2 regions of the Variovorax sp. Soil_C_39 genome follow, and region 1 is predicted to be linked to the other one. Evidence: riboswitches for the same ligand, from Rfam matches in the RefSeq annotation. Region 1 holds a riboswitch; the other holds the start of a gene.
What was found. A riboswitch is a leader RNA that binds a small molecule or an ion and turns the genes downstream of it on or off. The one in region 1 is predicted to bind glycine.

Region 1 (5,390 bases):
GTCGTGGTCATTGTTGGGTCTTCTTTCCCTTTTGTTGTCTTCAGAGCGTCTCGCGCAGCATGCGTGCCACGCCGTCCTGCCATGGCGGCAGCCGCAGGCCGAAGGTCGATTGCAGCTTCGTGGTGTCGAGGCGCGAGTTGTGCGGACGCCTGGCGGGCGTGGGGAAGGCGCTCGTGGGCACGGGGTCGACCGCATCGGGCCCCGCCTTCAGCTCGACGCCGGCCGCCTTCGCTTGCTCGATGACGAAACGCGCATAGCCATGCCAGGTGGTGACGCCACCAGCCACCGCGTGATAGAGGCCCGCCTTGGCGGGGTCCTGCAGGGTCGCGCGGATCGCATGCGCGGTCAGGTCGGCCAGCAGCTCGGCGCCGGTCGGCGCGCCGAACTGGTCGTCGATGACGGTCAGCTTGTCGCGCTCCTTGGCCAGGCGCAGCATGGTCTTGGCAAAGTTGCCGCCGCGCGCCGCATACACCCAGCTGGTGCGGAAGATCAGGTGCCTCGCGCAGTGCGCGGCCACCAGCTGCTCGCCTTCGAGCTTGGTGCGGCCATACACGCTCAAGGGGCCGGTCGCATCGTCTTCCTTCCAGGGCGTGCTGCCGCTGCCGTCGAAGACGTAGTCGGTCGAGTAATGCACCATCAAAGCCCCGATCTGCTGCGCGGCCTCGGCCACGACGCCCGGCGAGGTGGCGTTGAGCTTGCGCGCGAACTCGGGCTCGCTCTCGGCCTTGTCGACGGCCGTGTGCGCCGCCGCATTCACGATGACATCGGGACGCACCTTGCGCACCGTCTCGGCGAGTTGCTCGGGCCGGCTGAAGTCGGCGTGAAGCTCGGTGCTGTCGAAGTCGAGCGCGACGAGTTCGCCCAGCGGCGCCAGGCTGCGCTGCAGCTCCCAGCCGACCTGTCCGCCCTTGCCCAGCAACAGCAGCTTCATGCGGCGTCCTTCGTGTCGTACTGCTTCTCGACCCATTCGCGGTAGGCGCCGCTCTGCACGTTGCGCACCCATTCGCCGTTGGCCAGGTACCACTCGACCGTCTTGCGGATGCCGGTGTCGAAGGTCTCGGCCGGCTTCCAGCCGAGTTCGCGCTCGAGCTTGCGCGCATCGATCGCATAGCGCCGGTCATGGCCGGGGCGGTCGGTGACGTAGCTGATCTGTTCCTTGTAGGGCTTGCCGTCCGCGCGCGGGCGCAGTTCGTCGAGCAGCGCACACACCGTGTTGACGATCTCGATGTTGGGCTTCTCGTTCCAGCCGCCCACGTTGTAGGTCTCGCCGAGCCGGCCGGCCTCGAGCACGCGGCGAATGGCGCTGCAATGGTCCTTCACGTAGAGCCAGTCGCGCACCTGCATGCCGTCGCCATACACCGGCAGCGGCTTGCCGGCCAGCGCATTGACGATCATCAGCGGGATCAGCTTTTCCGGGAAGTGGAACGGCCCGTAGTTGTTCGAGCAGTTGGTGGTGAGCACCGGCAGGCCGTAGGTGTGGTGCCAGGCGCGCACGAGGTGGTCGCTGGCGGCCTTGCTGGCCGAGTAAGGGCTGTTGGGCTCGTACTTGTTGTCTTCGGTGAAGGCAGGATCGGTCTTCGAGAGCGAGCCGTAGACCTCGTCGGTCGACACGTGCAAGAAGCGGAAAGCGGCCTTCTGGTCGGCGGGCAGCGCATTCCAGTGGCCGCGCACCGATTCGAGCAGGCGGAAGGTGCCGAGCACGTTGGTCTGCACGAAGTCTTCGGGGCCGTGGATCGAGCGGTCCACATGCGATTCGGCGGCGAAATTGACGACCGCCCGGACCTTGTGTTCGGCCAGCAGGCGATCGACGAGCGCGCTGTCGCCGATGTCGCCCTGCACGAAGATGTGCCGGGCATCGCCCTTGCGCGAAGCGAGCGTCTCGAGGTTGCCCGCGTAGGTCAGCTTGTCGAGGTTCACGACCGGTTCATCGCTCTGCGCGAGCCAGTCGAGTACGAAATTGGCGCCGATGAAGCCCGCGCCGCCGGTTACCAGGATCATGGAGTCCCCTGCTGAAATGGAACGATCGCCACCCGGCGATTGAACAGGCGATTATCCCATCGGGCCAGAGCGATCAAGCCGCCGGGCATACAATCGCGCCACTGCAGGAGAGCGGACAACATGCGTTGTCCCACCGAAGGCGCAAACTCCCATAAACGCTCAGGTCGGCCGAAGAGGCCTGTACTGCACCAACTGACACGCCGTCTGGAGAGACGTCACCCCGCGTGACGCGCCGAAGGAGCAAACCCGCTGCGGGCGCAGCGGGTGAATCTCTCAGGTACCGAGGACAGGGGGAGCGGCAACTTGGACGGCGATCGTCCGGTTGCTCGCTATGCAAAGCACAGCGACCCCGCCGCCATCCAAGCGCACCTCGAAAGAAGTACCTGAAATGCGCGTGAACGTTCTTGGCGCCGGCCTGCTCGGCGTGACCTCGGCCTATTACCTTCAACAGCTCGGCCACGATGTGACCGTGATCGACCGGCAGGCCACGCCGGCGGCAGAAACCAGCTTTGCCAACGGCGGGCAGATCTCGGTCAGCCATGCCGAACCCTGGGCCAATCCGGGCGCCCCGCTCAAGGTGCTGCAGTGGCTCGGCAAGGAAGACGCACCGCTGCTGTTCCGCGTGCGCGCCGACATGCGCCAGTGGCTCTGGGGCCTGCAGTTCCTGCGCGAATGCACACCCGCGCGCACCCGGCACAACATCGAGCAGATCGTGCGGCTGGGCACCTACAGCCGCGAGGTGCTGCAGCAGCTGCGCCGCGACACCAGTCTGGCGTACGACCAGCGCACGCAAGGCATCCTGCACTTCTACACGACCCAGAAGGAGTTCGATGCCGCCCTCGCGCCGGCCGAGCAGATGCGCGCGCTGGGCTGCGAGCGGCAGGTGATCTCGGCCGACGAGGCCGTGGCCATCGAGCCCGCGCTCGCGCACATCCGGCCGAAGCTGGCCGGCGCCACCTACACCGCAGAAGACGAGTCGGGCGATGCGAACCTCTTTGCGCGCGAACTCGCCAGGCTCGCCGCAGCGGCCGGGGTGAAGTTCCTCATGAGCCACACGGTGACCGCGCTGCGCGAGGCCGGCGGCCGGCTCGACCATGTCGAGGCGACCGACTCCGAAGGCCGCTTCCAGCGCATCGGCGGCGATGCGTTCGTGCTCGCGATGGGTTCGCTGAGCCCGGTCGTCGCGGCACCGCTCGGCATTCGCCTGCCGATCTATCCGGCCAAGGGCTACTCGGTGACGCTGCCGGTCAAGGACGCCTCGAAGGCGCACCAGGTCTCGCTCACGGACGACGAATTCAAGCTCGTGTTCTCGCGCTACACCTCGCCGGGCGCCGAGGGGGGCGACCGCCTGCGCATTGCGGGCACGGCCGAACTCAACGGCTACGACCGCGACCTGAACCGCGTGCGCTGCGAGGCCATCGTGCGGCGCGTCGAAGAACTGTTCCCCGGCGCGGGCGACACCACACAGGCGCAGTTCTGGACCGGCCTGCGCCCCGCGACGCCGAGCAACGTACCGATGATCGGCAAGACGAAGCTGCCGAACCTGTACCTCAACACCGGCCACGGCACGCTGGGCTGGACGCATGCCTGCGGATCGGGCAAATCGATCGCGCGCATCGTGACCGGGCTCGCGCCCGAAGTGGACTTTGCGTTCACGGGGATGCCGCGGCCGGCGCGCGGGGTCATGGCAGCGGCCGTGGGCTGAGCCAGGGCCGACTGACCGCGGACGTCCGCGGTCAGTCGGCAGCCGCAAACACCGTCAGCACGCCGGTATACCCATACAGCCGGTGCCGCGCGATCTCGCCGGCCGCGAAGAAGCCGACCAGCGGCACGTCGCCGAGCGCATGCCGCACGATCTGCAGTTCGGCGCCGGGTGCGCCGAAATGCGGGCCGCCGCGCCCCGAGCAGCTCACGTACACAGCACCCGCGATGCGGCGCGCCGGATGCGGTGCGGCCTCGGCCTCCCCGGCCGCCACGGCGCGCGCGGTGGCCAGCGTCTGCTCCTCGGGCTCGAGTTCTTCGCGGATCTCGGCGCAGATGCGCATCAGGTCCGCGCGCGCGGCCTGCGCATTGCGGCGGCAGAAGCTCAGCCGCATGCCGGCTTCGGCCACGTCGGCGATCGCCACGCCGCGGCGCGTCGGATCGAGCCCGATGATGTGACGTACCAGCACGTCGGCGCCCAGGTCGCCGGTACGGCGGATGCCGTCACTGCCCGCATCGGCCAGGCCCACCAGCGTGTTGCGCACCGCGTCGATGGCCTCCTGCGGCCGTTCGAGCGACACCTGCAGCTCCGCCAGCAGCACGTCGAGCGCAGGCTCGCCATCGAGCTTGAGCAGCAGGTTGCCGTCGGCCTCGGTGATCACGCGCTCGCGCCCGGCCCCCGCGCGCAGCGGCTGGCAGCCCTGCGTGACGCGCGACACCAGCCGCACGCCCTCGCCGAACACCACGCCCGACATCCCGCCCGAGAACACGCCGCCCGCCGCGCCATGGCCGCGGATGTTGCCGTTGCCGCCGACCGCGAACTGCAGCGCGCCGGCCCGGCCCGACGACAGCCCGCCGAACAAGTAGCCGGTGTCGGTGCGGCCCGCCATTTCACCGATCAGTTCGGGCAGGTCGGGTGTCGCGGGGTCTGCATGCACGAGCGCGGTATGGGCCTCGAAACCGCTCATTTCCGAGCTGCCGAGCGGCGCGACGCCCGAGAACACGCGGTACTGGTCGCTCGGCAGCGCGCACAGCATGAGGCTCAGGCCGGGCTCGTCGAAGTACTCGGCGTTGTTGGCCGCCACGCCGACGCCGACCGTGCCCGACCAGTCGGTCACTTCGGGCAGCTCGGCGCTCAGATGATCGAGGATCTCCTGCGCGTCCGAGGCGTAGTGATCGGTGATGTAGAGCAGGCCGAGCGTCGGCGACGAGGCGTATTCGGGCAGCGCCATCTGCGCGCGCAGCTGCGCCAGCACGAGGCCGGCGGCCATGCGCCATTGCGGATGGGTGGCGTGGCCGGAAGGAAACAGTTTCATGGTGCGTGCCGTCCGTTCTTGTCGAAGGAGAGCATGTAAGAGATCAACGCCCGCCGGTGGTTCGCTTGCGCGTGGCGGTGGGTGTCTTTTTGGGCGTGTTTTTCTTCGCAGCGGCCGTCCTGGCGGCGGGCTTCTGCGTTGTTGCGGACGGGCTGCCGCGCATGGCCTTGCCGACCGCGTCGGCCATCGGTTGCGCCATGGCGGGCACCTTGAGCTCGGCCGCGTCCTGCAGCGCCGAGTTCGCGATCTGCTGGAACTGCTCGGTCAGCGAGCCCCACCACTGCATCGGATCGACCACGCCGGGCGCCGGCGCTTCATCGGCCCCCGCCGCAGGCTCGGCCGCTGCCGACCGGGGCACGGCGGCAGCGGGTTCCG
Region 2 (5,390 bases), on a different contig from region 1:
AACGCGGTGGCATTGACCACTTCGCGGCCCATCTGCGCGAAGCCTTGCGCGAGGATCGCGGTGAGCGCGGCCACGCGCTGCGCGATGCGCGTAAGGCCGTCGGGTCCGTGGTAGACGGCGTACATGCTCGCCACCACGGCCGGCAGCACCTGCGCGGTGCAGATGTTGGACGTGGCCTTCTCGCGCCGGATGTGCTGCTCGCGCGTTTGCAGCGCGAGGCGGTAGGCCGGACGCCCGTGCGCATCGACGCTCACGCCGACCAGCCGGCCGGGCAGCGAGCGCTTGAATTCGTCACGGCAGGCCAGGTAGGCCGCGTGCGGGCCGCCGTTGCACATCGGCATGCCGAAGCGCTGCGTGGTGCCGCAGACGATGTCGGCGTCCCATTCGCCGGGCGGCGCGAGGAGCGTGAGCGCGAGCAGGTCGGCGGCCACGCAGAAGGCGGCGTCGCACTGGTGGGCATGGCCCGCGAGCGGGCGCAGGTCGTGCACATGGCCGGTGGTGGCCGGGTACTGCGCGAGCACGCCGAAGAAGTCGCAGCTCGCCATCAGGTGCGGCAGCGTCTCGGACGCCGTGCTCACCTTCACTTCGATGCCCAGCGGCGCGGCACGCGTGCGGATGACCTCGATCGTCTGCGGATGGCAGTCGCCCGAGACCAGGAACACGTTGCTCTTGCTCTTGACGCTGCGCCGGGCGAGCGTCATGGCCTCGGCCGCGGCCGTGGCCTCGTCGAGCATGGAGGCGTTGGCGATGGCCATGCCCGTCAGGTCGCACACCATCGTTTGGAAATTGAGCAGGGCCTCCATGCGCCCTTGCGAGATCTCGGCCTGGTAGGGCGTGTAGGCGGTGTACCAGGCGGGGTTCTCGAGCACGTTGCGCAGGATCACGCCGGGCGTGTGGGTGCCGTAGTAGCCCTGGCCGATGAAGCTCTTGCACACCTTGTTCTTCGCCGCGATGGCCTTCATCTCGGCCAGCGCGTCCGCTTCGCTGGCGGGCGCCGGCAGCCGCATCGGGCGGGCGCGGCGAATCGCCGCGGGCACGATGCCGTCGATGAGCTCCGCACGCGTGGCCGAGCCGATCACCGGCAGCATGCGCGCTTCGTCGGCCGCATCGATGCCGATGTGGCGGGCGAGGAATTCCTCGGCATTCTCGAGTTCTTGCAGGGAGGGGAGGGAAGGGGTGGGCATGGCGGTGTCGGGGGGAAAAGGCAAGGGCGGGGCTGCCGGACGCGTCGCGTGCGGCCAGCCCGTCTTCAGCGGTGCATCAGGACTCGGCTGCGAACTGGTCGTAGGAGGCGGCGTCGAGCAGCGCGTCGAGCTGCGCAGGTTCGCTGAGCTTGACCTTGAAGAACCAGCCCGCGGCCAGCGGGTCGCTGTTGGCGAGCGAAGGATCGGCGCGCAGCGCCTCGTTCACTTCGGTGATCTCGCCCGACACGGGCATGAACACGTCGGCCGCGGCCTTCACCGATTCGACGACACCGGCCACTTCGCCCTGCGCGAAGGTCTTGCCCACGTCGGGCAGGTCGACGAACACCACGTCGCCGAGCGCATCCTGCGCATGCACGGTGATGCCGACGGTGGCCGCGTCGCCTTCGGCCGAGACCCATTCGTGGTCCTTGGTGTACTTGATGGTCATGTGAAAAAACTCCTCGTGGAAAAAATGAAATGCCGAGCTCAGCCGCGGTAGTAGCGCGTGGGCACGAAAGGCATGGCCGAGACTTCCATCGGAACGGGCTTGCCCCGCACGATGGCCTGCACGCGCGTGCCGGGCTCGGCGAAGGCCATGGCCACGTAGCCCATCGCGACCGGGCGGTCGGCCGTGGGGCCGAGCAGGCCGCTCGTCACGAGGCCTATGTCCTGGCCCTCGAACGATTGCAGCACCGTGCCGTCGCGCACCGGTATGCGCTCGAGCGCCACCAGGCCAACGCGCTTGCGCGTGAGCGTGTCGTGGTCGGTGCGGCCGGCCGCGCCCGACGTGGCCGATGCCAACTGCGCCAGCACCCGGGCCGCGCCCGGGAAGCCGCCTTCGCGCGCGCCGCCCGCGCGGCGCACCTTCTGGATCGCCCAGTTGAGCGAGGCCTCGACCGGCGTGGTGGTGGTGTCGATATCGTTGCCGTAAAGGCACAGGCCGGCCTCGAGCCGCAGCGAATTGCGCGCGCCCAGGCCGATCGGCTTGACCTCGGCCTGGGTGAGCAGCAGGCGGGCCAGGGCGTCGGCGTCACGGCCGGCGACCGAGATCTCGAAGCCGTCTTCGCCGGTGTAGCCGCTGCGCGTGACGAAGGCTGGAATGCCGCCGATCTGCACTGCGCCGCCGGTCATGAACACGAAGCGCTCGGCGCCGGGCGAGAGCCTTGCGAGCACCGCGGCGGCCTGCGGCCCCTGCAGCGCGAGCAGCGCGTGGTCGGGCAGGGGCTGCACCTCGCAGCGTGCGCCGATCTTCTGCTGGATGTGCGCGATGTCGGCCATCTTGCAGGCGCCGTTGACGATCACGAAGAGCGAGCCGTGCCCCTCGTTGAAGAACATCAGGTCGTCGAGGATGCCGCCTTCGTCGTTCAGCAGCAGGCCGTAGCGCTGCTTGCCCGGGGCCAGGTCGATCACGTCGACCGGCATCAGCGTCTCGAAGGCGGCGGCGGCGTCGGGCCCGACCAGGCGCAACTGGCCCATGTGCGAGATATCGAACAGCCCGGCCTGCTCGCGCGTATGGCGGTGCTCGGCCATCAGGCCGGCGGGGTACTGCACCGGCATCGAATAGCCGGCGAACGGCACCATGCGGGCGCCGAGCTCGACGTGCAGGTCGTGCAGCGGGGTCTTGAGCAATGGTTGTTGTTGGTCAGCGGAAGCAGCCACGGGGCACTCTCCAAAGGGGCAGTCGAATTCCATGGCGCAAGCCATGGGCCACCCCTGCTGTCCGCTTTACCTGAGAGATTCGCCCCACGATCGGGGTTTGCTCCTTCGGTGGGCCGTCGCCGCAAACGCGCGCTGCAACGGCCTCTCTCCAGCAAGGAAGCGACGGCGTTCGCTGTCGCTGTGTCAGTCCTTTTGCCTGAGCGTTCGGGGGTTCCCTGCGCCTTCGGCGGCCTCGCGTGGCGAAGCTCTCTCCTGACCCGGCGAGTGTAGTGGATCGCGCTGCGGGCCGGCCGCGCGGGACGGCGGCAGTTCCGCACGCAGATGGTCGAGAAAGGCGCTGACGCCCTGTGGCAGCGTGCGTCCGGCGAGGGTCTGGACCTCGACGGCGCGGCCGTTCATGCCGCGCTCGCGGATCGGTGCGGCATGCAGCTCGCCGCGCCGCGCACGGTCGCGCACCGTCACCTCGCCCGAAATCGACAGGCCGCCGCCGTGCAGCACGAAGTTGGTGAGCGACTCGAAATGGTTGCTGACCAGCACCGGGTCGAACACCAGCCGCCGCTGGCTGCAGCCGATGTCGAACAACTGGCGCACCGTGTTGTCGCGCTCTGGCAGGGCGATCGGATGCGGATGCATCTGCGCCAGCGTGACGGTGGAAAAGCGCGCGAGCGGATGGTCGGGCCGCATGATCGCGTGGACGGGCGCCGCCTGCATGTGCTGCACCTGGATGTCGCGCTCGGCAGCCCGGCTGTAGGTGAGGCCGATGTCCACGTCGCCATTGCGCACCGCCGCGGTTACCTGGGCCGGCGCCACCACGCGGAGGTGGAACAGGATGCCAGGGTGGCGGGCACGGAATTCGGCCATCGCGCCGGGCAGGAACTCGATGGCGAAGCCGGACGAACTGGCCAGGCGCACCAGGCCCCGGCGCAGACCCTGCAGCGCCTGGATGTCGGACACCACGCGGTCGGCCTCCATCGCGCCGCGGCGCGCATGCGCGGCCAGCAGTTCGCCGGCGGCGCTGGGCGCCATGCCGCGCGCGTGCCGCTCGAACAGCGGCACGCCGAGCAGTTCTTCCAATGCCGCCACCTGCCGGCTTACGGCCGAGGGCGACACGCTGAGCCGCGAGGCGGCCTCGCTCACGGAGCCGCTGCGAACCACCTCGAGAAAGTAGCGCAGCGCCGTGTCCTGCAGTCGGTCGGACAGCATCGAAAACCTTCCTAGGTTTGCGTAAAACGCAACGATTCTTGCAACAAACGGCGATTGTCGTATGGCTGGCGGGCGCTTATTCTGACTTCGTCCCGTCATTTTTCCGCAGGAGAGGCATGCACAAACCCCGATCGGCCACGCCGGCGCCGGTGGCTTCGGCCATCGTGGAACTCAGCGCCACAGCGCTTTCGCATGCCATCCATTCGCGCGAGGTCTCGTGCGTCGAAGTGCTCGATGCCTACCTGGCGCAGATCGACCGGCTCAATCCGGTGGTCAATGCCATCGTGGCGCACGCCGACCGCGATGCGCTGCACGCCCAGGCCCGCGAGCGCGACGACCAACTGGGGCAGGGCCGCAGCCTGGGGCCGATGCATGGCTTCCCGCAGGCGCCGAAGGACATCATGCCCGTGGCCGGCATGGTCACCACGCGCGGCTCGCCGATCTTCCGTGGCCAGGTCACGCCGGCCGACGCGGTGGTGTTCGAACGCATGCGTGCCGGCGGCGCGCTGTTCGTCGGCCGCACCAACACGCCCGAGTTCGGGCTCGGCGGCCACACCTACAACCCGGTGTACGGCGCCACGCGCAACGCCTTCGACCCGGCCCGCTCGGCAGGCGGCAGCAGCGGCGGCGCCGGCGTGGCGGTGGCGCTGCGCATGCTGCCGGTGGCCGACGGCTCCGACATGATGGGATCGCTGCGCACGCCGGCGGCCTTCAACAACGTGTATGGCCTGCGCACCTCGATCGGCTGCGTGCCGCACGGTCCCACCGAAGAGGTCTTCTTCCAGCAATTCAGCGTCGCCGGTCCGATGGCGCGCAACATCCCCGACCTGGCCATGCTGCTGGCCGTGCAGGCCGGTTTCGACGCCCGGCTGCCGCTCACGCACCGACAGGCGAAGGGCAGCGACTTCCTGCAACCGCTGGCGCGCGACTTCCGCGGCACGCGCATCGGCTGGCTCGGCGACCTGGGCGGCCATCTGCCCACCGAGCCCGGCGTGCTCGACACCTGCGCCGCGGCGCTGCGGCATTTCGAGGCGGCCGGCTGCAGCGTCGAGGCGGTGCTGCCGGCCTTCGACCTCGAGCAGTTGTGGCGCGCCTGGATCGACCTGCGCAGCTTTGCGGTGGCGGGCGCCAATGCCGCGCTCTACCATGACCCGGCACGGCGCGCGCTGCTCAAGCCCGAGGCGGTGTGGGAGATCGAGCGCGGCCTGCAGCTGAGCGGCATGCAGGTGTATGACGCCGCGCGCACGCGCTCGGCCTGGTACCAGGCACTGCGCGGGCTGTTCGCGCAGTTCGACTTCCTCGTGATGCCATCGGCGCAGGTGTTCCCCTTCGACCTGGTGCTCG

Region 2: another riboswitch for glycine. It lies ahead of gcvT (glycine cleavage system aminomethyltransferase GcvT); the one in region 1 lies ahead of AC3A6J_RS20520 (D-amino acid dehydrogenase).

What each region holds. Positions count from the first base shown of each region.
Region 1 covers NZ_JBDGJQ010000008.1:193,768-199,157, forward strand. Annotated here, with positions in the region: gene rfbA (glucose-1-phosphate thymidylyltransferase RfbA) at 1-11, opposite strand, end outside; gene rfbD (dTDP-4-dehydrorhamnose reductase) at 41-931, opposite strand; gene rfbB (dTDP-glucose 4,6-dehydratase) at 928-1,998, opposite strand; glycine riboswitch at 2,093-2,189, shown strand; glycine riboswitch at 2,193-2,298, shown strand; gene AC3A6J_RS20520 (D-amino acid dehydrogenase) at 2,387-3,703, shown strand; gene AC3A6J_RS20525 (FIST signal transduction protein) at 3,735-5,015, opposite strand; gene AC3A6J_RS20530 (PhaM family polyhydroxyalkanoate granule multifunctional regulatory protein) at 5,059-5,390, opposite strand, start outside.
Region 2 covers NZ_JBDGJQ010000007.1:274,686-280,075, reverse strand. Annotated here, with positions in the region: gene gcvP (aminomethyl-transferring glycine dehydrogenase) at 1-1,184, opposite strand, end outside; gene gcvH (glycine cleavage system protein GcvH) at 1,261-1,632, opposite strand; gene gcvT (glycine cleavage system aminomethyltransferase GcvT) at 1,671-2,843, opposite strand; glycine riboswitch at 2,891-3,005, opposite strand; glycine riboswitch at 3,018-3,108, opposite strand; partial or broken gene AC3A6J_RS19570 (LysR family transcriptional regulator) at 3,144-4,046, opposite strand; gene AC3A6J_RS19565 (amidase) at 4,163-5,390, shown strand, end outside.